One region of the Photobacterium sp. AWH4_225 genome, then DNA from elsewhere that is predicted to be linked to it. Evidence: predicted binding sites of a transcription regulator. Region 1 holds the regulator's gene; each other region holds the start of a gene.
The links. Region 1 encodes MetJ, which represses methionine synthesis genes. Its sites were predicted from a motif close to TTAGACNTNTANANGTCTAA; they were not measured.
Positions count from the first base shown of each region.

Region 2: a site for MetJ is predicted at 5,664-5,683, ahead of ACXAD4_RS11630 (MetQ/NlpA family ABC transporter substrate-binding protein). Genes of this name have one in related genera too.
Region 3: a site for MetJ is predicted at 3,723-3,742, ahead of metH (methionine synthase). Genes of this name have one in related genera too.
Region 4: a site for MetJ is predicted at 4,928-4,947, ahead of metN (methionine ABC transporter ATP-binding protein MetN). Genes of this name have one in related genera too.

Region 1 covers NZ_JBSWTF010000001.1:160,404-168,325, forward strand. The annotation lists gene ACXAD4_RS00825 (SPOR domain-containing protein) at 1-579, opposite strand, end outside; gene cytR (DNA-binding transcriptional regulator CytR) at 736-1,740, opposite strand; gene priA (primosomal protein N') at 1,913-4,114, opposite strand; gene rpmE (50S ribosomal protein L31) at 4,349-4,561, shown strand; gene ACXAD4_RS00845 (malic enzyme-like NAD(P)-binding protein) at 4,867-6,117, shown strand; gene metJ (met regulon transcriptional regulator MetJ) at 6,216-6,533, opposite strand; gene ACXAD4_RS00855 (O-succinylhomoserine (thiol)-lyase) at 6,711-7,877, shown strand; gene ACXAD4_RS00860 (bifunctional aspartate kinase/homoserine dehydrogenase II) at 7,878-7,922, shown strand, end outside.
Region 2 covers NZ_JBSWTF010000001.1:2,474,377-2,482,298, forward strand. The annotation lists gene ACXAD4_RS11620 (sensor domain-containing protein) at 1-955, opposite strand, end outside; gene ACXAD4_RS11625 (prealbumin-like fold domain-containing protein) at 1,277-4,240, opposite strand; gene ACXAD4_RS11630 (MetQ/NlpA family ABC transporter substrate-binding protein) at 4,797-5,600, opposite strand; gene ACXAD4_RS11635 (ABC transporter ATP-binding protein/permease) at 5,775-7,586, opposite strand; gene ACXAD4_RS11640 (aldo/keto reductase) at 7,733-7,922, opposite strand, start outside.
Region 3 covers NZ_JBSWTF010000001.1:263,304-271,225, forward strand. The annotation lists rRNA gene ACXAD4_RS01385 (23S ribosomal RNA) at 1-418, shown strand, start outside; rRNA gene rrf (5S ribosomal RNA) at 503-618, shown strand; tRNA gene ACXAD4_RS01395 (tRNA-Thr) at 667-742, shown strand; rRNA gene rrf (5S ribosomal RNA) at 751-866, shown strand; gene metA (homoserine O-succinyltransferase MetA) at 1,111-2,052, shown strand; gene ACXAD4_RS01410 (cation:proton antiporter) at 2,310-3,599, opposite strand; gene metH (methionine synthase) at 3,803-7,474, shown strand; gene lysC (lysine-sensitive aspartokinase 3) at 7,706-7,922, opposite strand, start outside.
Region 4 covers NZ_JBSWTF010000001.1:632,165-640,086, forward strand. The annotation lists gene ACXAD4_RS03210 (proline--tRNA ligase) at 1-597, opposite strand, end outside; gene tsaA (tRNA (N6-threonylcarbamoyladenosine(37)-N6)-methyltransferase TrmO) at 791-1,495, opposite strand; gene ACXAD4_RS03220 (type B 50S ribosomal protein L31) at 1,638-1,901, shown strand; gene ykgO (type B 50S ribosomal protein L36) at 1,903-2,046, shown strand; gene ACXAD4_RS03230 (MetQ/NlpA family lipoprotein) at 2,127-2,942, opposite strand; gene ACXAD4_RS03235 (methionine ABC transporter permease) at 3,040-3,726, opposite strand; gene metN (methionine ABC transporter ATP-binding protein MetN) at 3,716-4,750, opposite strand; gene gmhB (D-glycero-beta-D-manno-heptose 1,7-bisphosphate 7-phosphatase) at 5,086-5,640, shown strand; gene ACXAD4_RS03250 (ABC transporter permease subunit) at 5,836-6,861, shown strand; gene ACXAD4_RS03255 (ABC transporter permease) at 6,864-7,907, shown strand.

The DNA of each region.
Region 1 (7,922 bases):
GATCGCACACGGTTCAATACCGGCACGGCGAAGCTGGTTGCGATCGCTCTCGGCCTTACGCTTTTGCGGATAAGGGCCAAGGACCACCCGGTACCAGTTGCCTTTTTCGCCTTGGCTGACCTTGATTTGGCTTGTCAGTCCCTGGAAGGCAATCATAGCCTTGCGCTCTTCGGCCTGGTTCTGGCTACGGTAGGCACCACACTGCATCAGGTATGGCCGGGTAGGGGCTTGTTCTTTTTTCGCCTCAACCTGTACTTCTTTGTTTTCCAGCTCTTCGATGTAGCGCCATTTCTCTTCCGGCTTTGGCGGGAGTGGCTTGGTGGCCTTCGGTGGCGTCACCGGTGTCGGTTTAGCTGGTTTCACAGGTTCCGGTTTGGTGGCCGGGGCACTTGTTTGCGGCTGTGATTGCGGGGCCGGATTCGAGGACAGGAAATAAAGCCCATAGCCGAGCGCTCCAACCAAACACACGGCAATAGCAGCCCACTTGAACGGGAACCCATTGCTTGGGGCTTGCTTGCGGTTGCCACGGGGTTTCTTGGCGGCGGCTCGGCCGCGTTTGACGTAATCTTTGGTAGCCACGGTGTCGATCAGTATCAGGTGAGTAGGATTAACCTATGGTACAAATTTGCGTCAGCGCTGACCAGACCTTGCGATGCATCCTGACTTTCAGGTTGCACCGTAAGGCATGGGTTTTGTGAGCTTGCCCTCAAAATCAGGTGGTTTTCTGACTTTGAGTTAACTTGCCGGCGGCGCAGCACTCTCACGGATCACCAGCTTGGCATCAAGCAGGCGTGAGCCGGAAGCAATGTCTTTACCCTTGAGAATATCGAGCAGCATCAGCATTGACTGGCGGCCGATCTCATAGCGAGGCTGGGAGACCGTGGTCAGTGGTGGATCGCAGTATTCGGCAAACTGGATATCATCGAAGCCGACAATCGACAGATCCTGTGGTACGCGGAAGCCCAGGCGCTTGGCCTGCTGCATGGCACCAATGGCCATCACGTCGTTGTGGCACAGCAGGGCCGTTGGTGGCTCTGGCAGTGACAGCAAGGCTGTAACGGCACGGGCGCCTCCGGCAAAGCTGAAGTCACTCTTGACGGTATAAGCCGGATTCAGCTCTGCACCGGCACGGCGAAGTGCTTGTTGGTAGCCTTGCGAGCGGAATTGACATAACGCAGCACTGTCAGGTCCTGCTATTTGGGCAATACGCTTATGGCCCATCTGGGTGAGGTAATTGACAGCTTCGAAAGCGGCAGTCAGGTTATCGATATGGACGGTAGGCAGTTCGAGTTCTGGGGCGAACTCACAGGCCATGACCATCGGTGGGAGGTTTTTCTGCTCGGGTTTGCTGACATCAAAGGGCAGGTCGGTGCCGAGTAACAGCATACCGTCGGCTTGCTTGGTGAATACTAGGTTTACAAACGAATTTTCGCGGGTTTTTTGCTGTCCGCTGTCGCCAAGCAGGACAAGGTAGCCATGTTCCATTGCCGCTTCTTCGATACCGCGGATGATCTCGGTGAAATAGGGATCACAGATATCGGGTACGATAGTGACGATGGTTTTAGATTCGTTGCGACGTAGATTCCTAGCCAGTGAATTGGGTGAATAGCCAGCATCCATGACAGCCTGTTCGACCTTTTTACGGGTTGAGGCTGACACTTTTTCCGGGTTCATCAGGGCACGGGAAACCGTGGCCGTCGAGACACCGGCGAGCTGGGCAACATCCTTCATTGTCGCCATAGTTAAGGTTCCTCTCTATTATTTTTCTCTCTTTTGCCGCTGGGGGATCATGGCCAAAACGGTCGATACCTGAGCCAGCGAGCTTGTTATTGTAGGCTGTCTGCCGGGGATTAAACATGCTTTAAACAGCATAAATTACATCCGATATGTGACGTACGTCGCATTGTTCATTTTAAGTTAAATCCTGCGGCTCGACATCAATTGACCAGCGGATCTTCTTGGCCAGGGGGAGCAAAGCAATCGCCGGCTTGGCAACAGATAGCCATTGCTGCAATGCCTTGCGGCTTGGTGCTTGCAGCAGCAATTGCCAACGGTATCGTCCTGCCCGGCGCGACAGCGGGGCAGGGTTAGGACCCATTACCATGGTGTCCTGGTTGGCGATAGGACTGGATTCGAAAATTCCGCGTACCTGTTGAAAAAACTGCTCGACCAGCTCGCTCTGGTTGGCTTCTGCACGTAGCAGGGCGAGGTAGGTAAATGGCGGTAGCCATGCCTGTCTGCGTTCGTTCAGCGCCCCGCTGGCGAAGTTGTCATACCCTTTATATAGCAGCGCTTGCAGCAGGGGATGTTCGGGGTGGTGGGTTTGCAGGACCACTTCACCGGGTTTACTGGCGCGGCCAGCCCGGCCGGCAACTTGGATAAATAACTGGGCGAGGCGTTCGCTGGCCCGGAAATCATTGCTAAACAATGCGCTGTCGACGTCGAGCAAGGCGACCAGGGTGACATCGGGGAAATGGTGCCCCTTGGCCAGCATCTGGGTGCCGATCAGTATTTGGTATTCGTTATTGCGGATCGCCTCGAGGTAATTCTCAAGGCTCCCCTTGCGTCGGGTACTATCGCGATCGATGCGAACCGTTTTGTAGGTTGGGAACAAGGCTTCGAGCTGCTGCTCGAGCTGCTCGGTGCCGACCCCCACTGCGTTGAGCTGGGTCGAACCGCATTGGCCGCACTGGTGCATCATCGGGCGCTGCGTCCCGCAGTGGTGGCAGCGCAGCTCGCCGCTTTGCTGGTGGAAGGTATAGTAGGCATCACAGCGCTTGCACTCGGCCAGCCAGCCACAGTCATGGCAAATCACCGCAGGCGAAAAGCCGCGTCGGTTGAGAAACAACATGACTTGGTTACCCGCGTCCAAATGCTGGCGCATGTTGGCAATAAGCGGTGCAGATAGCCCAGCTTCGAGGTATTGTCCTTTGAGATCAAGCACACCATGGCTGGCGGCCTGGGCATTACCTGCACGGCGAGACAGGGTAAGGTGATGGTATTTGCCGCTTTTGGCATTGTGCAAGGTCTCCAGGGCCGGTGTGGCCGAGCCGAGAATGATCGGAATATTCTCCTGGCTGGCACGCATCACCGCCAGGTCCCGGGCATGATAACGCAGACTGTCTTGCTGCTTGTAAGAGGCGTCATGCTCTTCGTCGACAATAATGATGCCGAGGTTGGCAAACGGGGTGAACAGCGCCGAGCGGGTGCCGATGATGATCCCGGCTTGGTTATCGCGTCCGGCCAGCCAGGCAGACAGCCGTTCGGTGTCATTGAGCCCGGAATGGATAGTCTCCAATGGAACATTGAAGCGGCGGCGGAAGCGGTTGATGGTCTGTGGCGTCAGGCCGATTTCCGGGACCAGGATCAACGCTTGCTTACCGGCTGCCAATACCGGTTCCAGTAAGTTGAGGTAAACCTCGGTTTTGCCCGAGCCGGTCACGCCTTCGAGCAAGTAGCTGCCAAATTCTGGGTTGGCGTTGACACTGGCAATCGCCAGCGCCTGCTCCTCATTGAGCCGGGGCTTTTCTTCATTAATGGCAAACTCTGCCTGCCAGCTGCGGCTAGCCGGAGTCTTTTCGATGGTTTCAATCCAGCCTTTGTCAGCCAGCGTTTTCAACGTCGCGCTGCTAACTTCTTCTGCCAGTAGGGCTTCATGGCTCAGCGTATCTTGGCGCAGCATGGTCAACACCTGTACCTGGCGCGGAGCGCGCTTGAGGGCGGTTAAAGGCTGATTGTGGCCACTTTCGGTCAGCTGCCACATCTTCAGCGCCGACGGTGCCGCCTCCCGTCCTTTTCTCAATAGGGCAGGCATGGCATTGGCAAGGCTGTCACCCAGCGGATACTGGTAATACTGGCTGGCCCAGGTCAAGAGTTTGAACAGGCCAGGACCCCATAGAGGCTCTTGATCTAATACGCTTTGGATAGGCTTGAGCTGGTTGAGGGGAAAATCGGAGCTATCGGTCAGTGCCATGACGATCCCAACCAGTTGCTGGCGTCCAAAAGGCACTTTGACCCTGCCGCCGATCACTGGCTGCTGGTCATGTTTGACCAAGTAATCAAATTGCTTGTCCAGGGGAACAGGAAGGGCCACTCGGGCTATGTTGGGCGTCATATCTAACCGCTAAATCCGCATGTACTAAGATAGAGAAGTGTACCTTGCCCAGAGTCAGGCGGCAAAGCGGCGAAAAAAGGCGCATATTGGTTGATCTGGGCAGCACGATTGATTACTATACGCCGCCTGAATTTGGCGTATTGGTAATGTAACCGTTACGCTCTGTTATTAACGACGTGTGGTGCCCGGCTTAGGATCGGGAGAGCGACACGGCCTTACTTTTGAGGTTATCCCATGAAACAAGGTATTCACCCAGAGTACACTGCAGTAAACGCTCGTTGTTCTTGCGGCAACACTTTCGTATTTAACTCTACTATGGGTAAAGACATCAACCTTGATGTATGCGACAAGTGTCACCCTTTCTACACTGGTAAGCAGCGTCAGGTTAGCTCTGGTGGTCGTATCGACAAATTCAACAAGCGTTTCGGTGCGCTTTCTAGCAAGTAATTTGCCAGATGAATTTCGAAAAAGGGGATGCGCAAGCATCCCCTTTTTTATGCCCGCGATAACCCCTCTTTTATTCCAGTATTCCGCTTGTTTTATTCCCGATCTGTATACCAGAACCTGCCAGAGTGGCGAATCCGTCTTGCTGCTTCCGCTTCAGCCGTGCTATTCCCCATCGATGTTGAACATTCGGTCCGGGAATCATTGGATCGACCAGATGTTCGGTGCTAGGATTTTGTGCTGCCATAGAATATGATCTATGTCCAAATTCCAAAATAAAGTCACCTCCAGTCAGGATTTCGAACACTATGTCTGAAGATTTTCGCCAACAGGCCCTTCACTACCACGCATACCCAGTACCAGGAAAAATTGCTGTCGAGCTCACCAAGCCAGCCAATACCGTAGAAGATCTCGCTCTTGCTTATAGCCCGGGCGTGGCTGAGCCGGTACGTGAAATCGCGCAAAACTCAGAAAATGTCTACAAGTACACAGGTAAAGGCAACATGGTTGCCGTTATCACCAACGGTACTGCTATCCTTGGCCTGGGTAACCTTGGCCCGCTGGCTTCGAAACCTGTGATGGAAGGTAAGGCGCTGCTGTTCAAACGCTTTGCTGGCCTGGACTCGATTGATATCGAAGTGAAGCACCGCACCATCGACGAGTTTGTTGATACGGTGGCGAACATTGCTGATACGTTCGGTGGTATCAACCTGGAAGATATCAAGGCCCCTGACTGCTTCGAAATCGAAAAACGCCTGATTGAGCGTTGCCATGTTCCTGTATTCCATGATGATCAGCACGGTACGGCGATTGTGACTGCTGCGGGTATGCTCAATGCTCTGGAACTTCAGGGTAAGAACATCAACGAAGCGGTGATTGTTTGTCTGGGTGCCGGTGCTGCGGCCGTAGCGTGTATGGAACTGCTGATCAAATGTGGTGCCCAGCGCGAGAAAATCTACATGCTGGATCGCAAGGGTGTTATCCACACCCGTCGTGACGATATCAACGAGTATAAGCAGCTGTTTGCCAACAACACGGATAAGCGTACGCTGGAAGATGTGATTGAAGGCGCGGATATCTTTGTTGGTGTATCAGGTCCGGATCTGCTTGCCCCTGAAGCGCTGAAGCTGATGGCTGACAAGCCTGTGGTGTTTGCGTGTTCTAACCCAGATCCTGAAATCAAGCCTGAGCTGGCCCATGCGGTACGCGATGATTTGATCATGGGTACGGGCCGTTCGGATTACCCGAACCAGGTGAACAATGTTATCTGTTTCCCATTCATCTTCCGTGGCGCACTTGATGTCCGTGCCAGCGAAATCAATGATGAGATGAAACTGGCAGCCGTTGATGCCATCCGCGCATTGGCCAAAGAGCCAGTACCGGCAGAAGTGGTCGTCGCCGCTGGTGCTGACAAGCTTGAGTTTGGCCCTGAATACATCATTCCTAAGCCAATGGACCCTCGTTTGCTACCACGTGTGGCCAAAGCGGTTGCCCAGGCTGCAGTCGATTCGGGTGTTGCCCAAATTGACATGCCGGTTGGCTACATGGAAGCGAAATAATTTCCGTATTGAGCCAAGCAAATAAAAAACCAGCCGAAGGGCTGGTTTTTTTATGGTCATAATACGCTGGCATTATGAGGAGAAAGTGATGGTTTCACTTACTCGTTGATGTCTTCGTAGGTGATCCCCATTTCTTCCATCAGCGCTTTGGCTTCGGCTGGCAGATCGTCCGGGCGATCTTTACGGATGTCGTCATCGGTAGGAAGCGGCTGTCCGGTGTAAGCGTGCAGGAAGGCTTCGCACAGCAACTCACTGTTGGTTGCATGGCGCAAGTTATTGACCTGACGGCGGGTACGCTCATCGGTCAGGATTTTTAGAACCTTCAATGGAATCGAAACTGTAATTTTTTTTACTTGTTCGTTTTTCTTACCGTGTTCCGCGTAAGGGCTGATGTATTCGCCATTCCACTCTGCCATTTTTTACCTTCTCAGCGATATAAAAGTGATGAAATATAGTATGCCTGAATTTTAGCGGGATTTACCGCCATAAGCAAAGACATATAGACGTCTAGAAGTGTTGACGTCTTCGGTGTTTGTCGCTATGTTGTTGCATAAAAGTTATTCGGCAGGGCCACCCTGACAAGGAAAGTAAAAATGAGTGACAAGAAGCTAGCTACCGTCGCTGTTCGCACCGGCATCGAATCTGATACCCAGTACAATGCTGTGGTACCTCCTCTCTATTTAACCTCGACCTACAGCTTTTCGCAATTGGGCGAGGTGCCAGAATTTGATTATTCTCGCTCGGGCAACCCGACCCGTAACACATTGGCCGATGCCCTGGCAGAGCTAGAAGGAGGCGCTGGCGCAGTGGTGACCAGCTGTGGGACTGCGGCAATCAACCTGTTGGCTTCTGCGCTGATTGGCCCGGATGATTTGATTATTGCCCCGCATGACTGCTATGGCGGTACTTATCGTTTGTTTAATACCCGCGCAGCCAAGGGTGATTTCAAAGTTCGCTTTATTGATCAGACCGATCCGGCTGCAATTGCCGAAGCTCTGGCCCTCAAGCCCAAGCTGATTTGGGTCGAAACTCCGTCGAATCCATTGTTGCGCATTGTTGATATTGAAGAAATTTGTGCTTCAGCTAAGCAAGTTGGCGCGCTGGTGGCGGTAGATAATACTTTCCTGTCTCCGATCCTCCAGCAGCCGATTGCCCTTGGTGCCGATTTTGTTGTCCACTCCACCACTAAATACATCAATGGTCACTCAGATGTTGTCGGTGGGGTATTGATCTCCAAGCAGGCAGAGCATGCCGAGGAGATTGCCTGGTGGGCAAACTGTATCGGTGCCACCGGCGCGCCGTTTGATGCCTACATGACGTTACGCGGCCTGCGTACACTGGCGCCGAGAATGCGTATGCATGAAGAAAACAGCCGCCAGATCCTGACTTACCTGCAACAGCAGCCGCTGGTAGGTACCATCTACCACCCGAGCCAACCAGAGCATCCGGGCCATGCGATAGCACTCAAGCAGCAGAAGGGCTTCGGAGCCATGCTCAGCTTCGAGATTGCCGGCGGCATGGCACAGCTTGAAGTGTTTGTTAAAACACTAAAATGTTTCTCATTGGCGGAATCGCTAGGCGGTACGGAAAGCTTGATCTGTCACCCTGCGAGCATGACCCACCGTGCGATGTCTGATGAGGCCCAGGCCGAGGCAGGGCTTAAGCCTTCCCTGCTGAGATTGTCGGTTGGCCTTGAAGATCCTGAGGATTTGATTGCCGATCTGGAGCAAGCTTTCAACAAAGCGGCGGAGGTAGCATAAATGAGTCATCCTGTTACGCGTCAATTGCATAAGTTTGGCGGTAGT
Region 2 (7,922 bases), 2.3 Mb from region 1:
CAGATGTCGCTAGCTCCCTGCGTTCAAGATCAAATTCCCAAATCCCCTCATCCACAGAGTTGAAGGTGGTTGTCAGCTGTCGGGAGGCTTTATTCAATTTAGCCGATATTTGGTACACATCCGTCACATCATGAACAGTACCACGCATCTCTATCGCCTTGCCTTGACTGTCACGCAGCACCTCGGCACGCTTACGCAGATACTTGATGCTGCCATCCCAAAGCTGCACTCGGTGAACCAAGTTGTAATTGACGGCATCACTTTCAATAGAACGTTGAAGTGTATCGAGCACCCACTCGCGATCTTCCGGATGAATCAAAGCTGATAGTAAAGACAGAGTAGGTAATACCGATTCATCTTTGATGTCATAGATACGGTAGACTTCTTTGCTCCATTCAAAATACTCTTCTTGGAGATTCCAGATCCAACTCCCTACTTTTGCGACTCTTTGTCCTTCTTCCAGCTGCCATTGCAACTGCGACTGACGCATTAATAAGGCTTCATAACCAACTTCTTGACCAAGATACGCACTAAATGTCTCGCAAAACTCGCACAAGGCGTCAACGGAATCAAAACGACGTTTAAAAGTACAGGAAAGAACACCAACCAACTGTTGGTTTCTCGCAAACAGAGGAATACCAACATAAGTCTCGGCAGACTCAACATGCTGGTGTGTGTAGAGAGGGTAAGTTTGTTCGAGTGCATTCGGGATAATCACCCGCTGACACAATTCTACGACTTCATTTTCAGGAGCATCTTTTAGCGGGAAATAGCTCTTCTCCCCATTTTCCCCCTGAAAACAACTAGAAAGGATATGTACGCCTTCATTATCATCATAAATTGAACCAATGATAACCTTATCTACGGCAAAAGCTTCATACAAACTTAGACCAACAGTATCAAAGAGCGCCTGTCCGCAAAGTTGATTAAACGTATTTATTTTTTTGTAATCCATCAGCTATTCAATTATTACCAAAAGCAACCCTACTGCTTGCTTGGTAATAACACTATCACCTCACCCGCTGCGGACTTTACCGCATGCGAATGGCAGATAAAAGCAATGGCGAGCATTCATAAAAGCGATATAGCAAAATATTGATTAACATCACTCTAATGAAATCCAATCGTTTACATAACATGCAAAATGAGTTGCACATTCTATTTGGGCATAATCTAAAACAACATAAAATAGCCTTGGGTATGCGGCTATTTCACAAATTAAAAGGCCGAAGGGAAAGCCCACTTCGACCTTTTAGTTAGCACCCAAGGTTATACGTTATCGACACATAAACCCTGCAATATAGGTATCTAAATCACGAATTAGATTACTGGCTTGCCAGTTGCTCCACGTTCGTGGCTGATGACCATAGTCACTGTAGCCAGAGCTTTCGAGCATAGATTGCGTCTCATACATTGCCGTTTGTGCTTGCTGGCAGGTGTTCAACCCATACTGCTCATGCAGTTTTGCATTGAACAACCTTGAGGCCAAATGATCAGCACTTGCGTATGACGAAGGCTTATCCAATACCTCTTTTGCTTCTTCACAGGTATCGACATGATACCCACCAAGCATATAGGTGTTTGCCTGCAGATCGTCATTGCTTAGATAATTACCGTAGATAGGCTTATCGTAACAAGCTACTGGCTCTGTTTTCTTCACCTGCCTGTTGTCTACCTGGAAGAACAAGGTCTGCCCTGGTTTCACAATGAAGTTAACACACAGCGTTAAATCATCGTATATAGACTGAATGTTGCCATAGTCCGGGTTGAACAACTCACTGACTTGAAGATAGTAATTAATCGGTGAGTCGTTATTGCTATTCTCCAGCCTCAATCGCTCATCAAATTGATTATCCCCGTTGATATCAACCATCCAGAATGACTGCCAACCATAAGGCATGTCTACTTCACACAAGGTATATTTTTCGTATGGAGTAAGCTTGATGCCATCAAAGTCGAACAAGTGCGGTGGGGTCAACGCAAAGGTATTAACTCCAGGCCCGGTTAACGTAAACTTCCATTCATCGTTGGTTGCATAGCCATTCGTCAGTTTCTTCACTAGCACCATGCCGTTTTCACGATTGGTGTAAGTACATTCGACCACTTCACCGGGATCCAATACGATATCTGCCTGTCTGGTCATTGTATTGGTTTGGGTATTGGCCATTTTAGACTCAGTACAAACCAAATCAACAAGCTCAAACTCTGGCGCAGGATCGTTCTCTGTTACTCGATAATTGCCAGGCACCACACCTTCAAACACCTTACTCTGACCATGGTCGAGCATGAACTCGTAATCACCCTCTATGTTTTGCGTGAAGCTAAACCCAGTACCATATTTTGGCTTGGTCAATTTATGGATGATAATTTTACCGAGTTTCTTATTGGTAAATGAGCACTGTTTAACCGTACCTTCATCCTCAGGCAGATTGACGGTAAACTCACACCCAGAACTTGCTGTTTGTACCCACCCTTCGCGTAAAGTCTCAGTAACGGTATAGTCACCCTCAACTAATTCAAATGGACCATTTTGATCCTCAAACAGCTCAAATGCACCAGGCTGCGAATCACTGGTGACCAATACAATCCCATCATCTCCTGTATTCGGCCCTGTTAATGTCATTGTCCAGCCATTCTCCTCACCGTATGGCATTGTAATCTTATCAACAGCCGCATACACCGGTGCAGGTGGTTCAGGTGCAACAAGTACAAATTCCAAATCACCAGAACAGTTAGCTAACGTTGGTTGCTCTGGGAAGGTTAGGTCAACCATTTTGACTGTATCCCCAACAAAGTTGCCACAACTGGTCACTTCACCGGTGTAGTTATCTGGGGCGATATCGTCAATGGTTTGAGTAATGTCATTAACGGTATCAGTGAAGTTATACGTTAATGTCTCAATAAGTACATTGGATGAGTTTTTAACCTCCACTGTACACGCCAAATCATCAGTTAAAGTAGGAACGGCAAGACGAACATCTAAGTCTACCAAAGCTGAACTGGTCACAATAATTTGCACTGGCGATTGTGCGGTACCACTCATCGACATAGAGCCATCAGATGCCGTCAACAAAGCCCAATCCGCGAGCGAACCTGTTGTTGATGTTACGGGATCCGCCTCGATCGTTTTATTGAACTCGGCAAAGCCTACATCACACCCCAACGAATTTGAGCAATCTGTTTCTTGCGTTACTGATGTCCAAACTAAATCTGAGTCGCTTGGTGATAGCAGCGTGTTAAGCATATAGTTGTCTGAAAATGAACCATCAGCACTACCATTAGTCAGGCTTGTCACTTTATAACGCAATCCAGTTCCAGTAATTTTCTCGGTATCACTGATAATAGCCGTCGTAAATTCACTTGGACCCGGCTGTATACCCACGCCATCGGTATCCAAATCAAATGAGACTTGAGGTTGCTCTGAAAAAACAATTCCTGTTGCAGTATCAGTAAATGTCGCGACAGCCGTATCGCTTAATTGAGTTACAGCGGCAGGCGCACTATACGTATGAGTCAAAATCAATGCTTCGACACCAGGCGACACAACTACATCAGGTGATGTCTCTTCATCAAGAGATATAACGCCTTGCCCATTACTATCACCATCGGGGTCACCAAAAATGGTATCGGTAATTGAAACACTTATTTCTCGTGAGGAAGGGTTAAAAGCAAAGATATTGGTCACAACTAAAACACTATCACCAGAAACAGGGAAAACCTGCCAATCAACACGGATAGCAACATTAGCAGTGTTATCAACTGTCTCATCACAAGTATTGCCTAAATTGACTGTTGCAGGTGTGGCTTGTTTCGTAACATTCCATACAACACCATTTCCCCCAGCTGTTGCATTCATATCTTTCCTGATTGATGTAGCAACAATATCCTTAACTGGTATTGGAACCGTCCGCTTACCAATTTGAAAGTCTTCTGACTCAAACATATACGATTGCAATGATGAGCCAGGAAACTCACTAGCTCCGATCGCAAGTCGATTAGCCCAATCAATAACACACGTTGTTCCAGCTCCCTGGGTAATTGTCAATTGACGATAAATCACATCCTCTATCCCACCGGTAACTGTACCGCTGTCATCTATTAGTTGCTCACCAACTGTTAGCGCACAAGAGTTATCTGAGAACAGGTTTAAAGTATCTGGGGATTTAATTAGCTGAACATCAAATATTTGGTCATATCCCAAAGTACCATTAGAGTCTGCATTATCTGCAGCAATAATCACATCGTAAGTAACCGTCCCTCCATTATTGTTATTACGGGTAATTAGACGATGGGGAACAAGGTCGAGTTCATTCCAGCCTTTACCTAAATTACCTGTTGTATATGGGGTATCATTACCCCCTAAGCTATTTGGATCTTGACAAGTGAAATTTAAATCCGTATTAGGAAGAGTATTACTGCCATCAATTAGTGTGGGGTTACCGTCGTTACGGCACCCTTATAACGTAAATTGAACAGTGTTTGGAGCCTGTTCGAATGCCTGAACAGGCAATGTCGAAATACCCAATGAGAAAGCGATTCCCCATAGAGCGTGCCGCTTTATTCGCTCAAAAGCATGAAGTTTCATACACCTAACCCTCTGTTATTATCTTTATTCCAGTTATCACTAACGGAGCGACACCGCTCCCTTCGAAACTGTTACTTAAAAAATTAGTCAGATGATTTTGAATGAACTTGTTAATTGCGCGACATTTCGCTTTATGAGTCGAGTTATTAAGGGTGAGAATGGAATATCCCGACAGTTTTATCGGGATTTCATTAATAAAAGTACAAAAGAATTAACTCGCAGGCTCAATAGTCCCTTTGAAGGTGTCCTGCATGAAGTCCTTAATCGGCTGTGACTGGAAGATGCCTACGATTTTTTGGTAGGTAGTGTTCGCTTTATCTTCCTCACGGGCAGCGATGACCATTACCGCTAAAGGCGCGTCTTTGGCTTCGAGGAATAAACCCTGCTCTTTAGGATTTAGGCCCGCTGACATCACGTAGTTCATAGTAATGGCTGCGGCATCAACATCATCCAAGCTTCTTGGTAGTTGAGCGGCCTCAACCTCAATGAACTTCAGCCCTTTCGGGTTTTCAGCAATGTCATGCAATGTCGCGGTGAAGCCAACATCTGGTTTCAACGTAATTAGCCCAGCATCTTCTAGCAGTAGCAAACCACGCCCGCCATTGGTTGGGTCGTTAGGAATGGCAACCTGTGCATTGGCTGGCAAATCGTTAAGCGAGCTGTATTTATTGGAGTAAATGCCCATCCGCATCAGAATCGACTCGCCAATCGAAACCAAGTCACTGTTATGGCCTTTATTGAAGTTCTGCAAAAACGGCAGGTGCTGGTAGCTGTTCAGCTGAATACTGCCATCAGCTAGCGCGGCATTGGGCGTGATGTAATCAGAAAACTCCACCACCTCGATATCCAAGCCTTGTTTCTTCGCCTCAACAGCAACTGCTTCAACCACCTGTGCATGCGGCCCTGACGTCGCGCCAATTTTAATCACTGACGATTCCTGCTGGCCGCAAGCCGTTAGGCCGACTAAGGCAACAGCCGCAATTATCCATCGATTCAGCTTGGTATATTTCTTCATGGCTCTTCCTTGAATAAGCATTTCTACTTCTTTACTTAGATGCGTGAGTTCAGACAAGTTACTTTAGACGTCTGAACGTCCATAATATAGCGCCTTGTTAATAGATCAAACACTTAATTAGCACCAATATAGATCTATATGGTATTTATTATTCCACTTGGCGATAAGCCAATCCTAACCTTTCATATGCTTGAACTGCAGCTCGACTAGGCGCTGGTATAGCTCGCTACTTTGCATCAATGAAGTGTGATCGCCGATATCCACCAGCTGACCCTGATCGAACACAGCAATTTGATCGGCATGCTGGATCGTTGAAAGGCGGTGGGCAATAATCAAGGTTGTTCTTCCTCGCATCAACTCCTCAAGAGCAAGCTGTACATGGTATTCGCTTTCACTGTCCAGTGCGCTGGTTGCCTCATCGAGCAACAAGATCTTCGGATCTTTCAAGATCGCCCTGGCAATGGCAATTCTCTGGCGTTGACCGCCAGACAGCCTAACCCCGCGTTCGCCTAGGAAGCTGTTGTAGCCATCCGGCAAGTTTTGAATAAACTCATGGGCGTGGGCTTTCTTGGCTGCCTCAATCACCTGTTCATCCGTTGCTTCTGGATTACCGTAACGAATATTGTGGAATACATCATGGCTGAACAAAGCCGGTTGCTGAGGTACCAGCGCCATTTGCTGACGTAATTCACCGGGCTCAAACTGACGGATATCGACCCCGCCCAATGTAACCTTGCCTGATTGCGGATCGTAAAATCGCTGCAACAGCTCGAACAAAGTCGTCTTGCCGGCACCTGAAGGCCCGACTAACGCGAGTACCTTGCCTTCTTCGGCTATCAATTGTAACTGCTTGATTGCAGCTTGATCCGGCCTAGATGGGTAGCAGAACGTCACATCATCAAACTTCACCTCAGCCGACAGTGATTGGGTAGAGGCTGAGTTTTGGCTGGGCGCAACAATGTGGCTGTCGACATGAAGCAGTTCAACCAGCCTTTCTGTTGCACCCGCTGCGCGCTGTAATTCGCCCATTACTTCAGAAATAGTCGCCAACGAAGAAGCGACCATAATGGCATAAAAGACGAACGCCCCGAGATCACCCGCTGACATCACCCCATTGATAACATCGCTACCACCGACCCACAGCATCCCAGCGATGGCACTGAACACAATCACAATCACGCCAGAAATCAAAATCGCCCGCTGCTTAACCCTTTGGCGGCCGATCTCAAAAGCTTTCTCGACCTCATCAGCAAATGAAGCCCTTTCCTGCTGTTCATGGCTATAGCTCTGTACCGTCTTGATATGCTCAATAGCTTCCCCGGCATAGCTGCCAACATCAGCCATTGAATCTTGGCTTTTACGCGACAATGCTCTAACTCGCCTGCCGTAAATCAAGATCGGAACCAACACAAAAGGCACCGATGCCAATACAATCAGCGTCAGTTTTATATTGGTCGCGAACAGCATGATAATCGCGCCTAAACACATCAAGGCACTGCGCATTGCCATGGAAAACGACGAGCCGATTATGCTCTGCAATAAGGTAGTGTCAGTGGTGAGGCGCGACATGATCTCGCCGCTACCATTGGTCTCGAAGTAACTCGGATGCAAAGTAATGACGTGATTAAACACTGCCAGCCGAATATCGGCACTGACTCGCTCCCCGACCGAAGAAACTAAATAAAAGCGGAAGAAGGTCCCAATAGAGATAAGCACGGTGACGACAAGGATAAACTGAATGGCATTGGCAAGTTCAGTAGTCGATTGCTGGGAAAAGCCCTCATCAATCAAAATACGTACCCCGTGCCCTACAGACAAGGTGAGCGAGGCGGTAAAGACCAATGCCACCAGCGCGGCCAATACCTTGCCACGATATGGCTGTACAAACTTCACCAACTCCAACAAGATACTGAGGCTCTTGCGTTTGGCTTTCGTCTGGCTCTCCTGGTTCAACACCGGGTTATCGATGGGGGTCTGAGTTTCCATATTGACCTTAAATGCTTGATGCCGTGTTTCAAGCATATCACTAAGATATTGTGGTGAAAGCAATAATCTAATGCCGATAATAAAAGGCCGATAATAAAAAGGCCCACAGGTAACCTGCAGGCCTTGTTTTTATCCGTTAGTTTCTTTTACTCAACGCCCCACTTACGGACAATGTCTTCAGCCTTCAGTAATACCTCATTGTCCAAGACCTTGTTGAGGCATAGTGCGTTTTCCCTCACCTGCTCAATCGTATGCGCACCTGCAATCACCGGCCCTACCTCAGGCTGACGAGTTAGCCACTGGATAGCAATATGCGACAGTGGGACTTGGGCTGTC
Region 3 (7,922 bases), 100 kb from region 1:
GGTGTTTGGCACCTCGATGTCGGCTCATCACATCCTGGGGCTGAAGTCGGTCCCAAGGGTATGGCTGTTCGCCATTTAAAGTGGTACGCGAGCTGGGTTTAGAACGTCGTGAGACAGTTCGGTCCCTATCTGCCGTGGGCGTTGGATGATTGAGAGGGGCTGCTCCTAGTACGAGAGGACCGGAGTGGACGAACCTCTGGTGTTCGGGTTGTGTCGCCAGACGCATTGCCCGGTAGCTAAGTTCGGAATCGATAACCGCTGAAAGCATCTAAGCGGGAAGCGAGCCTCAAGATGAGTCATCCCTGAACCTATAAGGTTCCTGAAGGGTTGTTGGAGACTACGACGTAGATAGGCAGGGTGTGTAAGCGTTGTGAGGCGTTGAGCTAACCTGTACTAATTGCCCGTGAGGCTTAACCATACAACACCCAAGGGGTTTTTACGGACTCCGCAAACACTTGGATGAGTGTTGAGAACATCAGCTTTCAAGATTGTAAGAATTTTGCTTGGCGACCATAGCATTATGGACCCACCTGATCCCATGCCGAACTCAGTAGTGAAACGTAATAGCGCCGATGGTAGTGTGGGGCCTCCCCATGTGAGAGTAGGACATCGCCAGGCTTCCAATTTCGGAAATTCGCAAACGCGGGTTTCGACGCAGAATTGCGTGCTGGTATAGCTCAGTTGGTAGAGCGCACCCTTGGTAAGGGTGAGGTCCCCAGTTCAAATCTGGGTACTAGCACCACGATTTTGTTCAGCGACAATAGCACAGCGGTACCACCTGATCCCATGCCGAACTCAGAAGTGAAACGTTGTAGCGCCGATGGTAGTGTGGGGCCTCCCCATGTGAGAGTAGGTCATTGCTGAACACTTCTTCAAAACCCAGCCTAACGGCTGGGTTTTTTCATTTCAGGCGATAAATAAATCGCGCCTCTTTCATACCTTCCTTGTTTCATGAGTATTTCTCACCTTTACGTGCCACATCATCTATTCTTTTAATCTTGTTTTGCTTGCACCTTGGCGTGATCTCTTATAGTTTTATTTAGAAATCTGGACGTCTAAACATCTCTGGTGGGGCAGAGCAGACGGAAAAACGTTTAAGGAGAAGCACCCATGCCGATTAAGATCCCTGACAAATTACCAGCAACCGATATCCTACGGGGAGAGAATATCTTCGTGATGTCGGAAGCCCGTGCATCGAGTCAGGAAATCCGTCCTTTGAAGGTGCTGCTGCTAAACTTGATGCCGAAGAAGATCGAAACGGAAACCCAGTTCTTGCGTCTGCTTTCTAATAGTCCGCTACAAGTCGATGTCGAACTGCTACGCATTGATAACCGGCCGACCAAGAATACGCCGACCGAGCATCTCGATACCTTCTACCGTCAGTTCGAAATGGTGAAAGACCGTAACTTCGATGGTTTGATTGTCACGGGTGCCCCGCTGGGTTTGGTGCAGTTTGAAGATGTGCTGTATTGGGAAGAAATTCAAACCATCATGAACTGGGCTAAGGAGCATGTGACTTCAACGCTGTTTGTGTGCTGGGCAGCCCAGGCGGGATTGAAGCTACTGTACGACCTGCCTAAGCGCACCCGTAAGGAGAAGTTGTCTGGGGTATATTGGCACCGAACGCATGACTGCCACAACCCTATCTTGCGAGGGTTTGATGATTCATTCTTGGCGCCACACTCCCGCTTTGCCGACTTCTCACCAGAGTATTTGGAAGAGCATACTGATCTAGATATTCTGGCGACGTCTGAGCAGGCCGGCGTGTACTTGGCAGCGACCAAAGACAAGCGAAATGTGTTTGTAACCGGTCACCCGGAGTATGACGTTGATACCCTGCATAATGAGTATGTCAGGGATGTCGGGGAAGGAATGGAGCCAAATGTACCGGTGAACTACTATCCGGACAATAATCCAGACAACCCACCCATTGCTAGCTGGCGTAGCCATGGTCACCTGCTGTTTTCTAACTGGCTAAACTACTGTGTCTACCAGCAGACTCCTTATGACTTGGAGCATTTCTCGGAAGCCAACTTCACCACAGATGAATAGCCTGTTGCCGAATAACACAATACTTGCAGAGTAGGCAGTTATCCTGCTTTACGCATGCGGCCCATGCACTAGGATAAAATTTCAAAACCTACCCGCCAGGGACGGTCCGGGCTGGCGTTCCAGGGTTGGAGCGACATGGATGTCACTTTTGCGTTTTTGAAATTTACATTCTGGTGCTTGGGACGTTCTTTCAACTGTAATAGAAAAAGTTTCCAGCAAAAAAAAGACCTGCCGAAGCAGGTCTTTTTTTATCGTAGCTATTTACTTGGGCTATTTTCGGCTTCCCACAGTTTGGCTTTGTGGATCAGCGGGGTAATCGTCGAACCCTGAATCAATATTGAGAACACCACCACAGAGTAGGTCATCACCAGCATAATCTCCCGCACATCAATGTTCTTGTCAGGGATCACCATCACCCCAGCCGGTACAGCCATGGCCATCGCAAGGGCAAGACCGCCGCGCAAGCCACCCCAGGTCAGGATCTTGACTGACATCGGGTTGTAGTCGCGGTAGCGGTTGAAGCCAACATAGGACAGCTTGATGCTGAGGTAACGGCTGAGCAGTACTAACGGTACGGCAATGACCATCAATACCCAGTCTTCCTGATGGAAGCTGAACTGCAGCATACTCATACCAATCAATAGGAACAGCACACCGTTGAGGAATTCATCGACCAATTCCCAGAAGTGATCGAGATGATCTTCACTCTCCTTGGAAAAACCAATGTAGCGGGTCCAGTTGCCAATCATGATACCTGACACCACCATCGCCAATGGCCCTGAAACATGGATGACATCGGCAAACACGTAGCCAGCGGTCGGGATACCTAAAGTCAGTAGCAGCTCCATCGAATGGTCATTGGTAGAGCTGATCAGGTAATGGAAGATCAGGCCCAGTGCGAAACCGTAGGCGATACCGCCGATGGCCTCCTGCAGGAACAGCTGGCCGACACCAAGAACGGTAGGGGCTTCGTTACCGAAAGCGATGGTAAATAGGGTAACGAAAATGACAAGGCCGAAGCCGTCATTGAATAAAGATTCGCCCTCAATCTGGGTAGAGATACGCTTTGGCGCATCGAGTTTTTTTACAATGGCTAGTACGGCGATCGGGTCAGTCGGTGAAATCAGCGAGCCGAAAATCAAACAATAGATCAAATCAAGCTGGATACCGAGCACCTGGCAAATCCCCCATAGGGAAAACCCGATGAAGAAGGTCGAAAATAACGTGGCGGCAAGGGCCAGGGTGGTGATTTCCCACTTTTGATCTTCTAGGTGAGGCAGTTTGATCCCCAAGCCACCCGCGAACAACAAGAAACCTAGAATACCCTTGAGCAAGAAGCTCTCGAAGTTGATCTCGCCAAGTTGGCTTGCAGCAATGTCTTCTAGATGGAACCAGCCATTATGCCCGGCAACAATGATGCCCAGAGATAGCACCAACGCCCCAGCAGTGATGGCGATAGTGGTCTGCATTTTTCCTATTTTGCTGTTTACAAAGGCGATAAGCATTGCTGCTGCCGCCAGGAAACAGAGGGTGCTGTAAACTGACATCCAGTGACCTCGATGGTATTTGAAAGTAAAGCTGAAAATTGTGTCAAAATATAAATCTATCGTTGCCCGATAGCTATCTTTAATTTCTTACAATGAGTTAAAAATTAATCAACGAAAAGCCCTTTAGACGTCTAGATTTCCATTTTTGCTATGGTAGGATGTGAATTAGCTGTAACAATAGATAAGGAAGTAAAGCGGTGTTGATGGGCAAGGATTTACTAAATAAGCGCTTGGCAGAGCAGATCCTGATCATTGATGGTGGCATGGGCACCATGATCCAGGATTATAAGCTGGAAGAGCAAGATTACCGTGGTGAGCGTTTTGCCGACTGGCACATGGATCTCAAGGGCAATAACGACTTACTGGTACTGACACAACCGCAATTGATCAAGGATATTCATGCCTCATACCTTGAGGCCGGTGCTGATATCCTGGAAACCAACACTTTCAACGCAACCACGATCGCGATGGCCGATTATGAGATGGAAGCGTTGAGTGCCGAGATCAATCTCGAAGCGGCCAAGCTTGCCCGTCAAGTGGCCGATGAGTGGACGGCAAAGACACCGGATAAACCACGATTTGTGGCTGGTGTATTGGGCCCGACCAACCGCACCTGTTCTATATCGCCGGATGTAAACGATCCTGGCTTCCGAAATGTTACTTTTGATCAGCTGGTTGAGGCGTATGCCGAATCAACCCGTGCTTTGATTGAGGGTGGTTCGGACATCATCCTTATCGAGACGATTTTCGATACTCTTAACGCCAAAGCCTGTGCCTTCGCGGTGGACACCGTGTTTGAAGAGCTGGGCTATGCTTTGCCGGTGATGATTTCCGGTACCATTACCGACGCTTCCGGCCGTACGCTATCGGGCCAGACCACTGAGGCTTTCTATAATGCCTTGCGTCATGTAAACCCTATTTCTTTTGGTCTGAACTGTGCTCTGGGGCCAGATGAGCTGCGCCAGTATGTTGAAGAGCTGTCGCGAATTTCCGAGTGTGCGGTCTCTGCGCACCCCAATGCCGGCCTGCCGAATGCCTTTGGTGAATATGATTTGTCACCGGAGGAGATGGCGGCCCATATCAAAGAGTGGGCCGAAAGCGGTTTCTTAAACTTGGTGGGTGGTTGTTGTGGTACTACGCCAGAGCATATCCGTCAGATTGCTGAGGTTGTGGCAGAGGTCGCGCCTCGCGCATTGCCGGAGCTACCGGTAGCCTGCCGTTTGTCTGGTCTTGAGCCGCTGACTATTGAAAAAGATACCTTATTCGTCAACGTGGGCGAGCGAACCAACGTGACCGGCTCGGCCCGTTTCAAGCGCTTGATCAAAGAAGAATTGTATGACGAGGCGCTGGAAGTAGCCCGCCAACAGGTAGAAAACGGCGCCCAGATCATTGATATCAACATGGATGAAGGGATGCTGGACGCCGAAGCGTGCATGGTGCGCTTCCTCAACCTGTGTGCCTCTGAGCCAGAAATCTCCAAAGTCCCAATCATGGTCGACTCCTCGAAGTGGGAAGTGATTGAAGCTGGCCTGAAATGTATTCAGGGCAAGGGGATTGTTAATTCCATCTCGCTCAAAGAGGGCAAAGAGAAATTCGTTGAGCAGGCCAAGCTTATCCGCCGCTACGGTGCCGCTGTAATTGTGATGGCGTTTGACGAAGTTGGCCAGGCGGAAACCCGCGAGCGTAAGCTGGAGATCTGTACCAATGCCTACCGCATCTTGGTTGATGAAGTTGGCTTTCCGCCAGAAGACATCATCTTTGATCCGAATATCTTTGCGGTAGCGACCGGTATCGAAGAGCACAACAACTATGCGGTTGATTTCATCGAAGCCGTTGCGGATATCAAGCGCGATCTGCCGCATGCAATGATTTCCGGTGGGGTGTCCAACGTCTCGTTCTCGTTCCGCGGCAATAATTACGTCCGTGAAGCCATTCATGCTGTATTCCTGTACCACTGTTTTAAGAACGGCATGGATATGGGCATCGTGAACGCCGGCCAGCTTGAAATTTATGACAATGTCCCGGAAAAGCTGCGCGAAGCGGTAGAGGACGTGGTTCTGAACCGCCGTGATGATTCGACCGAGCGCCTGCTGGATATCGCTGCTGAATATGCCAATAAAGGCGTGGGTAAAGAAGACGATGCGTCGGCGCTTGAGTGGCGCACTTGGTCGGTAGAAAAACGCCTTGAGCATGCTTTGGTCAAGGGGATCACCGAGTTTATCGTCGAAGATACCGAAGAAGCGCGCCTCAATGCGTCCAAGCCGCTCGAAGTGATCGAAGGGCCGTTGATGGATGGCATGAACGTGGTCGGTGACTTGTTCGGTGAAGGTAAGATGTTCCTGCCGCAGGTGGTGAAATCAGCCCGGGTAATGAAACAGGCGGTTGCCCACCTAGAGCCTTATATTAACGCTGCGAAACAAGCGGGTGCGACAAACGGTAAGATCTTACTGGCAACAGTAAAAGGCGATGTCCACGATATCGGCAAGAACATTGTTGGTGTGGTACTGCAGTGTAATAACTACGAAATCATCGATCTCGGTGTAATGGTACCTTGCGAGAAGATCCTCAAGGTCGCCAAGGAAGAGAATGTCGATATCATCGGCCTGTCAGGCCTGATCACACCTTCTTTGGATGAGATGGTCCACGTGGCGAAAGAGATGGAGCGCCAGGGCTTTGACCTGCCGCTGTTGATTGGTGGGGCCACGACGTCAAAGGCTCACACGGCGGTGAAAATTGAGCAGAACTACAGTCACCCGGTGGTGTATGTGAACAATGCTTCTCGAGCGGTTGGTGTATGTACGTCGTTGCTGTCTAATGAGTTGCGTCCTGCTTTTGTCGAAAAACTGGATGCTGACTATGTCAGGGTTCGTGACCAGCATAGTCGCAAGCGCCCTAAGACTAAGCCGGTTACCTTGGATGTCGCAAGGGCAAACAAGGTGGCGATTGATTGGGATAACTACACTCCGCCGGCACCGCTGAAACCTGGTGTACAGGTGTTTGATGACTTTGATGTTGCCACCCTGCGTCAGTATATCGACTGGACGCCTTTCTTTATGACCTGGTCATTGATGGGCAAATATCCGGCCATCTTAGATCATGAAGAAGTTGGCGAGGAAGCGCGCCGCTTGTTCAATGATGCTAACGAGTTGCTTGATAGGGTTGAACAGGAAGGCTTGCTCAAAGCCCGTGGTATGTGTGCCATGTTCCCGGCCAACAGCGTTGGTGATGATATCGAGGTGTACACCGATGAGTCGCGAACCGAAGTCGCCAAGGTATTACACAACCTGCGCCAGCAAACTGAGAAACCGAAAGGCTTCAATTACTGCCTGTCGGACTACATTGCGCCGAAAGAAAGCGGCAAGGCCGATTGGATTGGTGCCTTTGCAGTAACCGGTGGTATTGGTGAGCGCGAGTTGGCAGATGCCTACAAAGCGGCGGGTGATGATTATAACGCGATTATGATCCAGGCTGTGGCCGACCGTTTGGCCGAGGCATTTGCTGAGTATCTCCATGAGCAGGTACGTAAGGATATCTGGGGTTACTCACCGGATGAGGATTTGTCCAACGATGATCTGATCCGCGAGAAATACCAGGGGATCCGCCCGGCACCGGGTTACCCAGCGTGTCCTGAGCATACCGAAAAAGGCTCGCTGTGGGAGCTGTTGCAGGTCGAAGAAACCATCGGTATGTCACTGACCACCAGTTATGCGATGTGGCCGGGGGCATCGGTCTCTGGCTGGTACTTCTCCCATCCAGACTCGCGCTACTTTGCGATCGCCCAGATCCAAGATGATCAACGTGACAGCTATGCTGATCGCAAGGGGTGGGATTTGGTCGAAGCCGAGAAATGGCTGGGGCCGAACCTTAATGGCTAGTAGGTTTGCTAAGAACTTTTGTTCGAATAGTCTAGCCTATGCAGCAGAATAAATTTCAAAACCTACCCGTCAGGGAAGACGGGTTAGAGCGACATGGATGTCAGCTTTTGCGTTTTTGAAACTTTCATTCTGTTGCCTGGCTTAAGATATCAAGCAACAGAACAACAATAAAAAAGGCGCTCATTGAGCGCCTTTTTCTTTTCTACTATTCAGAATCTTATCCGTTTAGCCTTACTCAAACAGGCCTTGGTGCAGAACCTTGATCACTTCGCGTGACTCTTCTGTTTTCACCAGGAAGCACAGGTTGTGAGTGCTGGCACCGAAGCAGATCATGCGTGGACTGTAGTCATCCAAACGACTAAATACCTGGGTTGCTGCGCCAGGGGCATCACCGAGTTCGTTACCGATTAGTGCGACTAAGCAAAGGTCTTGCTCGACCTCCACGCTA
Region 4 (7,922 bases), 470 kb from region 1:
GGTATCAGCCAGTACTGGACGGTAATCAAGGCCCATACGGTCGAACGCCTTGCAGTATGCTTCGTGCATCGCATCGTAAGACTTCTGCAGACCTTCTTTGTCGATGTCAAAGCTGTACGCATCCATCATGCAGAATTCACGTGCACGCATTACACCGAAGCGAGGACGGCGCTCATCACGGAATTTAGTCTGGATTTGGTATAGGTTTAGCGGCAGCTGCTTGTAAGAGCTCACTTCGTTACGCACAAGGCTAGTGATCACTTCTTCAGCTGTCGGGCTAAGTACAAACGGACGCTCATGACGGTCAGTAAAGCGAAGCAGCTCAGCACCCATCTTTTCAGATCGGCCTGTCTCTTCCCATAGTTCGAACGGCTGAACCACGGGCATCAAAGTCTCAACAGCACCTGCATTGTTGATTTCTTCGCGAACAATGTTCTCGACCTTACGTAAAACACGCAGACCTGTAGGCAGCCAGGTGTAAAGACCTGAAGCCAGCTTACGGATCATACCTGCACGAAGCATTAGCTGATGGCTAACAACTTCTGCGTCATTTGGAGTCTCCTTCAGAGTAGAAAGAAGATAGTTACTGGTACGCATTGATGGTATCCGTTTGTTTAGATGAAAATAAGAATTGTGGGGGACAGGCCCCAGCCACCGATAACGGCGGTAACCGCATATACTACCAGCCAATTGGCCGTTAGCCAAAGGGATTGGATAGCTGCTGCGGGTAAATTGCCCTTAAATCGATAGCCCCGGGTTAGTTGACTATTCTTTGGCGCATATTTGGCGATTACCTGGAGAGCGGCTTATCCAATGCCATCACGGTCACCACATCGTTGGTAACGGTGAATTTAACATTGTAGTCGAACAGGTGGACGGCATATTCCTTGCTGTCTTCCTTGCCTTTTTTGTAGGCCGGGCGCGGATCCTGCGCCAGCACCTCTGCAATGACGGCTCTTTGGCGTGCGAGTTGCTTTCCGTTGAACTGGCTCTCGGCCTTGTCGCTAAAGACGACTGGTAAGGTTGCCGGTTCGTCATCGGCAAAGCCACCATGAGCATGAGGTAGGCTATCGGAGTAGGGGATGTAGGGTTTGATATCGACGATTGGGGTACCGTCGACCAAATCCACACCGCCGAGCTCAATGATGACATCGCTACCTTGCTGGCGCACACCCAGCAATTCGACGGCAGACATGCCAATGCCATTGGGGCGGAAGGTTGCCCGACTGGCAAAGACCCCAATGCGTTCGTTACCGCCAAGGCGTGGCGGGCGTACTGTTGGTCGCCAGCCAGCTTCCAGGTTTTGGTCAAACAAAAACAGCAGCCACAAATGGCTGAACTGCTCTAAACCCCGAACGGCCTCAAGGGCATTGGCCTCGCCTTGCAGGATGATTTCAGAGCGTGCACTGGGAACCAATCCCGGCTGGCGCGGGACGGCAAATTTCTCTTTGTAAGGGGAGCGGACAATGCCGATAGGTTCAATTTGGTAGTGCATCTTGCTTGCTTAGCTCTACAGCTGACTAGTTTATTTGACGCTGAAAATACCATAAAAATGCAAACGGCGCTTGTTGATAATGGTTATCAAATGCTATGTTATAACATATCTTATGTATTGATTGCTCTATGAGGATATGAAAATGAAAGCAGGTATTCATCCCGAGTATCGGGACGTTGTGTTCCACGACACCAGTGTTGATAAGTATTTCGTGGTCGGTTCGACACTGAAAACCGATAAAACTATTACCTGGGAAGATGGCAAGGAGTATCCGTATTTCACGCTGGATGTGTCGTCAGAATCCCACCCGTTCTACACCGGTAAACAGCGTGTGATCAGCTCAGAAGGCCGTATGGCTAACTTCAACCGTCGCTTTGGCCAGTTTGGTGGTAAGAAAGGGCAATAAGATGCAGGTATTGAGTTCGTTGAAAAGTGCCAAAAACCGGCAGCGCGATTGCCAGGTAGTGAGACGCCGCGGTCGGATTTATGTTATCTGCAAGTCTAACCCGCGCCTCAAAGCGGTGCAGGGCAGGGTAAAAAAGAAGAAGTGATAGGAAAGCCTAGAAACAAACAAGCCCCTAGATTGAGGGGCTTGTTTGTTTAGGGGGAAATGGTTATTTGAGGAGGAATATTACCAACCCTTAACAACACCACCTTGGAAGATTTCTTTAGCTGCTTCGTAAACCACTTCAGACTGGTATGCCTTGATGAAGGTCTGTACGTTTTCTGCGTCAACGTTGTCTTCACGGGCAACAATCAGGTTCACGTATGGAGACTCTTTGTCTTCAACAAACACACCGTCACGCTCTGGCGTCAGGTTGATGCTGCTCGCGTAAGTCGTATTGATGATGGCTAGCTGAACATCGTCCAGAGAGCGCGGAAGCTGGGCAGCTTCAAGCTCGACAATTTTCAGGTTTTTCGGGCTTTCTACGATATCCAGTACCGTTGCTGTCAGGCCAACACCTTCTTTCAGTTTTAGCAGGCCTTGCTGCTCGAGTAGAAGGAGTGAACGACCAAGGTTGGTTGGATCGTTTGGTACTGCGATCTGGTCGCCGTCTTTTAGCTCATCGATAGATTCGATTTTGCTTGAGTAGCCTGCAATCGGGTAAACAAAGGTGTTACCGGCAACAGCAAACTTGTAGCCACGGTCGGTGATTTGCTGGTCAAGGTATGGCTTGTGCTGGAAGGCATTGGCATCGATAGAACCTTCTTCTAGTGCGGCATTCGGTGAAACGTAATCGGTAAAGGTGATGAGCTCAACATCTAGGCCGTATTTCTCCTTGGCTTCTTTCGCTGCAACTTCAGCTACTTGTTCTTCAGCGCCAGCCATAACCCCAATTTTAACTTTGCTGTTATCAACCACTGCGTCTTTTTCGCCACAACCGGTCAGTACCAATGCTGATGCCAGGCCGGCGACGGCGAATAGGTTCTTCAAATTAAAAGCCATGTTACTTCTCCTTAAAACTGGGGTTTTCCGTAATACTAGATGGAATATGGTTATTCTGTTGTTTGTTATCGGCGTTGTTCGTTATTCGTGCCGCTCGTTACCTGTGGTCGAAGCGCTTGACCAAATGGTCGCCGGCAGACTGGATCAGTTGAACCAGAATAACCAGCATCACCACGGTGATCAGCATAACGGTACCGTCAAAACGCTGGTAGCCGTAGCGGATACCGACGTCACCGAGGCCGCCGCCACCGACAGTACCGGCCATTGCCGAGTAGCTCACCAGGGTCACAAGGGTGATCGTGACCGCATTGATGATGCCCGGTAGCGCTTCAGGCAGCAGTACCTTGCTGATGATCTGGCGTGGGGTCGCCCCCATTGCCTGGGCCGCTTCCACCAAACCGGTTGGCACTTCCAATAGCGCTCCTTCAACCAAGCGGGCAATAAATGGGATCGCGCCGACAGTCAATGGCACGATAGCTGCCGCAGTACCGATTGAGCTGCCCACCACAAAACGGGTGAACGGGATAATCGCTACCAGCAGGATAATAAATGGGATAGAGCGACCGATGTTGGTCACGATCCCCAGCACTTTGTTGAGCGCCGGGTTGGCCAGCAGGCCATTTGCTTTGGTCAGGTGCAGGGCAACGCCGACCGGGATACCGATCAAAAAGCCAATAAGGCCAGATGCAAAGACCATGATCAGGGTTTGGCCGAGGGCATCGATCAGTAGATCAACCAAACGTTCGTTCTGGGTCCACCAGGTGGTAATTGAATCAAGCAACATAGCCCAATACCTCTACATTTACTTTGTGATCGCGAAGGAAGTTAATGGCTTGTTCTGCCGCTTGTTCGGTTCCGAAGAACTCGGCCAGCATCAGACCGAACTTGACGCCCCCGGCGTAGTCCATGTCTGAGCTTAGGATACTGATATCAATATTGAACTCGCGAGCCACCTGGGAAATCAGTGGGGCATCGACCGACGCACCGGTAAACTCAAGGCGGATCAGCGGGTAGCTGTTGTCGACGCGGGATTCAACCATCCGGGCACGGTAGTCCTCCGGAATGGAGAGATCCAAGGTTGAGCGGATAAACTCGCGTGCCAATTCGGTTTTTGGGTGGGCGAAGATATCGCCGACCGGGCCTTTTTCGACCAGTTCACCGCCCCCGATAATCGCCACTTCGGAGCAGATGCTTTTGACGACATCCATTTCGTGGGTGATCAGCAAGATAGTCAGGTTGAGCTTGCGGTTAATTTCTTTAAGCAGTGTCAGGATCGACTGGGTCGTCGCTGGGTCAAGGGCGCTGGTGGCTTCGTCACACAGCAGCACTTTTGGATCAGAAGCCAGTGCACGGGCAATCGCCACACGTTGTTTCTGACCACCACTTAGGTTGGATGGGTAGGACTCGCTCTTGTCAGCCAAACCAACCAGCTCTAGCAATTCGTCGACCTTGGCTTTGATAGCAGCTTTGCTGATACCGGCCAGTTCTAGAGGCAGGGCAACGTTGTCGAAAACGGTACGGGACGACAGCAGGTTGAAGTGCTGGAAGATCATGCCGATCTTGCGACGGGCCTGGGTCAGTTCTTTGTTTGAGAGTTGCGTTAGGTCGATACCATCAACAATGACATGACCGCTGGTCGGGCGCTCGAGCAGGTTAACACAGCGGATCAGGGTACTTTTACCGGCACCGGAAGAACCAATTACCCCGAAGATGGTGCCCTGTTCAATGGTCAGGTTGATATCACGCAGAGCGTGGATCTCCTTGGCCCCTTGATAGAAGACTTTATTGACTCTGTTTATTTCTATCATCGTTTTTCCCAAATCCTATACCGTGTTGATGACGGGCACGCCCATCAGTGGCGGCGACCGGTATATTGTTATGTTGTGTATTGCATTTACATTATTTTATTGATGCTTGAAGCCTGTCTGCCAATTGCATCTATGGCTTTGATGCTATGGGCTAACATAAATGAAGTCAATAGATATTTTTACGTCTGGACGTCTAAATGTCTTTATAGCCATAATATCAGTGTGACAATTATAGGTTGTTCTTCTTTATAGGGTTGAGAGAAACAGGTGAATCCCATTGCCAGCCGTGCCATAATTTGGGGCATAACGAATACAGCGAGACAGAGGGCTGACGCTTGGCCAAACCAGCAGTTTTTATTGACCGTGATGGTGTGATTAACATCGATCATGGCTATGTTCACACGACCGATGACTTTGAATATGTCGAGGGTGTGTTTGAAGCTTGTAAGAAACTTAAGGCGATGGGGTACATGTTGGTATTGGTGACTAACCAGTCTGGCGTTGCCCGTGGCATGTTTACCGAAGACGAGTTCCTGACCCTGACCGAGTGGATGGATTGGAACTTTGTCGACAACGGTGTTGAATTCGACGGTATCTACTACTGCCCGCACCACCCAACAGAAGGCAAGGGTGACTACCTGCAGGATTGCAACTGCCGCAAGCCTAAGCCTGGGATGTTTATCTCTGCCCGTGACTTCCTCAAAATTGATATGGCTGGCTCGGTGATGATCGGTGACAAGGCCGATGACATGAAAGCCGCAGCTGCAGCCGAAGTGGGGACTAAAATCCTGGTCCGTACCGGTAAAGCAATCACCGAAGAAGGTGAGCAACTGGCTGATGCTGTACTCGATAGTGTCGCTGATGTACCTGCCTGGTTAGCTGCGCGATAATCTAACCTTCATTTGTTATCAAGGCCGCACTCTGCGGCCTTTGTTTTATCTTTTTCCTGCTAAATCTCTTCCTCTACGCCGTTGTTATTATAAAGTTAAAATAACCGGGCGTTTTTCGACGCTGTTTTTTCGCCATTTGCGGATGGTGGTATCGAGGTTATGAACTTTGCCTGTTTAACATGGAGTAGTTAAAACATGCTGTCATATTTCTTGCGTCGTTTGGCACTGGTGGTCCCGACGTTCTTGGGGATCACAATCCTTATCTTTGCCATTACTCGCTTTGTCCCCGGCGGGCCTGTCGAGCGGATGCTGGCCAATATGCAGGCACAAGGTGATGGTGCTGCTGCGATGACATCGGCAGGCGGTAACTCAGCATTATCAGAGGATCAAATTGCCGAGTTGAATGCATTTTATGGTTTGGATAAGCCTGTTGTAGAGGCCTACACCGAGTGGCTCGGTAAATTAATGGTACTGGACTTCGGCGAGTCTACCCGTTATTACGAACCCGTGTCCGATATGATTGCTGAGCGGTTGCCGGTATCGCTGTTCTACGGCGGCATGACATTTTTTATTAGCTATTTTATTTCTATTCCCCTCGGTTACTACAAGGCTCTCAAGCACGGCTCGGTGTTTGATTCCGGCTCATCCATATTGATTTTTATCGGTTATGCCTTACCCGGCTATGTTGTAGGGGTTCTGCTCATTACTTTGTTCAGTTATCACCTGGAGTGGTTCCCGATGGGGGGATTTGTAGGGGATGATTTCGATGACTACGAAACCTTTTTCGAGCGGGCCAAGGATGTGATGTGGCATGCGGTGCTGCCACTGATCTGCTACCTCATTGGCGACTTCGCCACCCTGACTATGACAATGAAAAATAACCTGATGGAAAACCTTTCATCGGACTATATCCGTACCGCAATTGCCAAAGGGTTACCGTTTAATAAGGCGGTTCGCAAGCATGCCTTACGCAATAGTCTGATCCCGATTGCCAGCCATTTTGGCAATTCCCTGCTGTTCTTCATGACCGGTTCGTTCCTGATCGAGGTTATTTTCAATATTGATGGCATCGGCTTACTTGGCTACGAGTCGATCATCGAGCGCGATTATCCAGTGGTGATGGGCATTGTCGCCATCAATGCCGGCATGCTGTTGATGGGCAATATCATTTCCGATATTTGCGTTGCCCTCGTTGATCCTCGAGTGAGGTTTGGAGCCTGATCATGTTGAATTTAAACCCTCTCACCCTGAAAAAGATCAAGCGCTTCAAGGAAATTAAACGAGGATATTGGTCTTTCTTATTGCTGTCGTGCCTGCTGGTCCTGTCGATTTTTGCCGAACTGCTGATCAACAGCAAGGCATTGGTGGTGAAATACAACGGGGAGTATAGCTTTCCGGTGCTATCGGATGTTCGTTTGGCAACGGATTTTGGCCAGGCTGCTGCAGGTGAGACGGATTATCGTTTATTACAAACAACGTTTGTCGAGCAGGGCGGTGACAACTTTGTCATCATGCCGCTAGTACCCTGGAACCCCTATGAGCAGGACTTTTCTAGGGATTTTCCGCCGACGGCTCCGAGTGCTATCGATAAGCACTATTTAGGCACGGATGTGATTGGCCGCGATATTCTCGCCCGCCTGGTTTATGGCTTCCGCACGGCAATGGGGTTTGCTTTGATAACCATGGTGATCTCCTACGCGATAGGAACCGCAGTTGGTTGTGCCATGGGCTTTTTTGGTGGCAAGTTCGATCTGTTTGTCCAACGCTTAATAGAGGTGTGGTCAATGGTGCCGTTCCTCTATGTCATCATGATTCTGGTGTCGATCACCCAGCCGACCTTTGCCCTGTTTGTTGCTATTAATGTGCTGTTCGGTTGGATGGGGATGACGTGGTACATGAGAACCATGACTTACAAGGAGTCGGCTCGGGAATATGTGATGGCGGCGAAAGCGCTGGGTGCGTCGACCATGCGGATCGTTTTTAATCACATTCTGCCAAATACCATGGTGATGATTGTGACGCTGGCACCATTTACCATCGCGGCAAACATTACCGCCCTGACCGCGCTGGACTATCTTGGTCTCGGTCTGATGCCGCCCACCCCGAGTTGGGGGGAACTGCTCCAGCAAGGCAAATCGAATTTGGATTCGCCATGGATAGTCACGTCGGTTGTCAGTGCCATTGTGTTGGTATTGGTGATGGTGACCTTTATCGGTGAAGCGATACGGGCCGCCTTCGATCCGAAGAAATTTACCCGCTATGTTTAATCTTGGCTTGCAGCT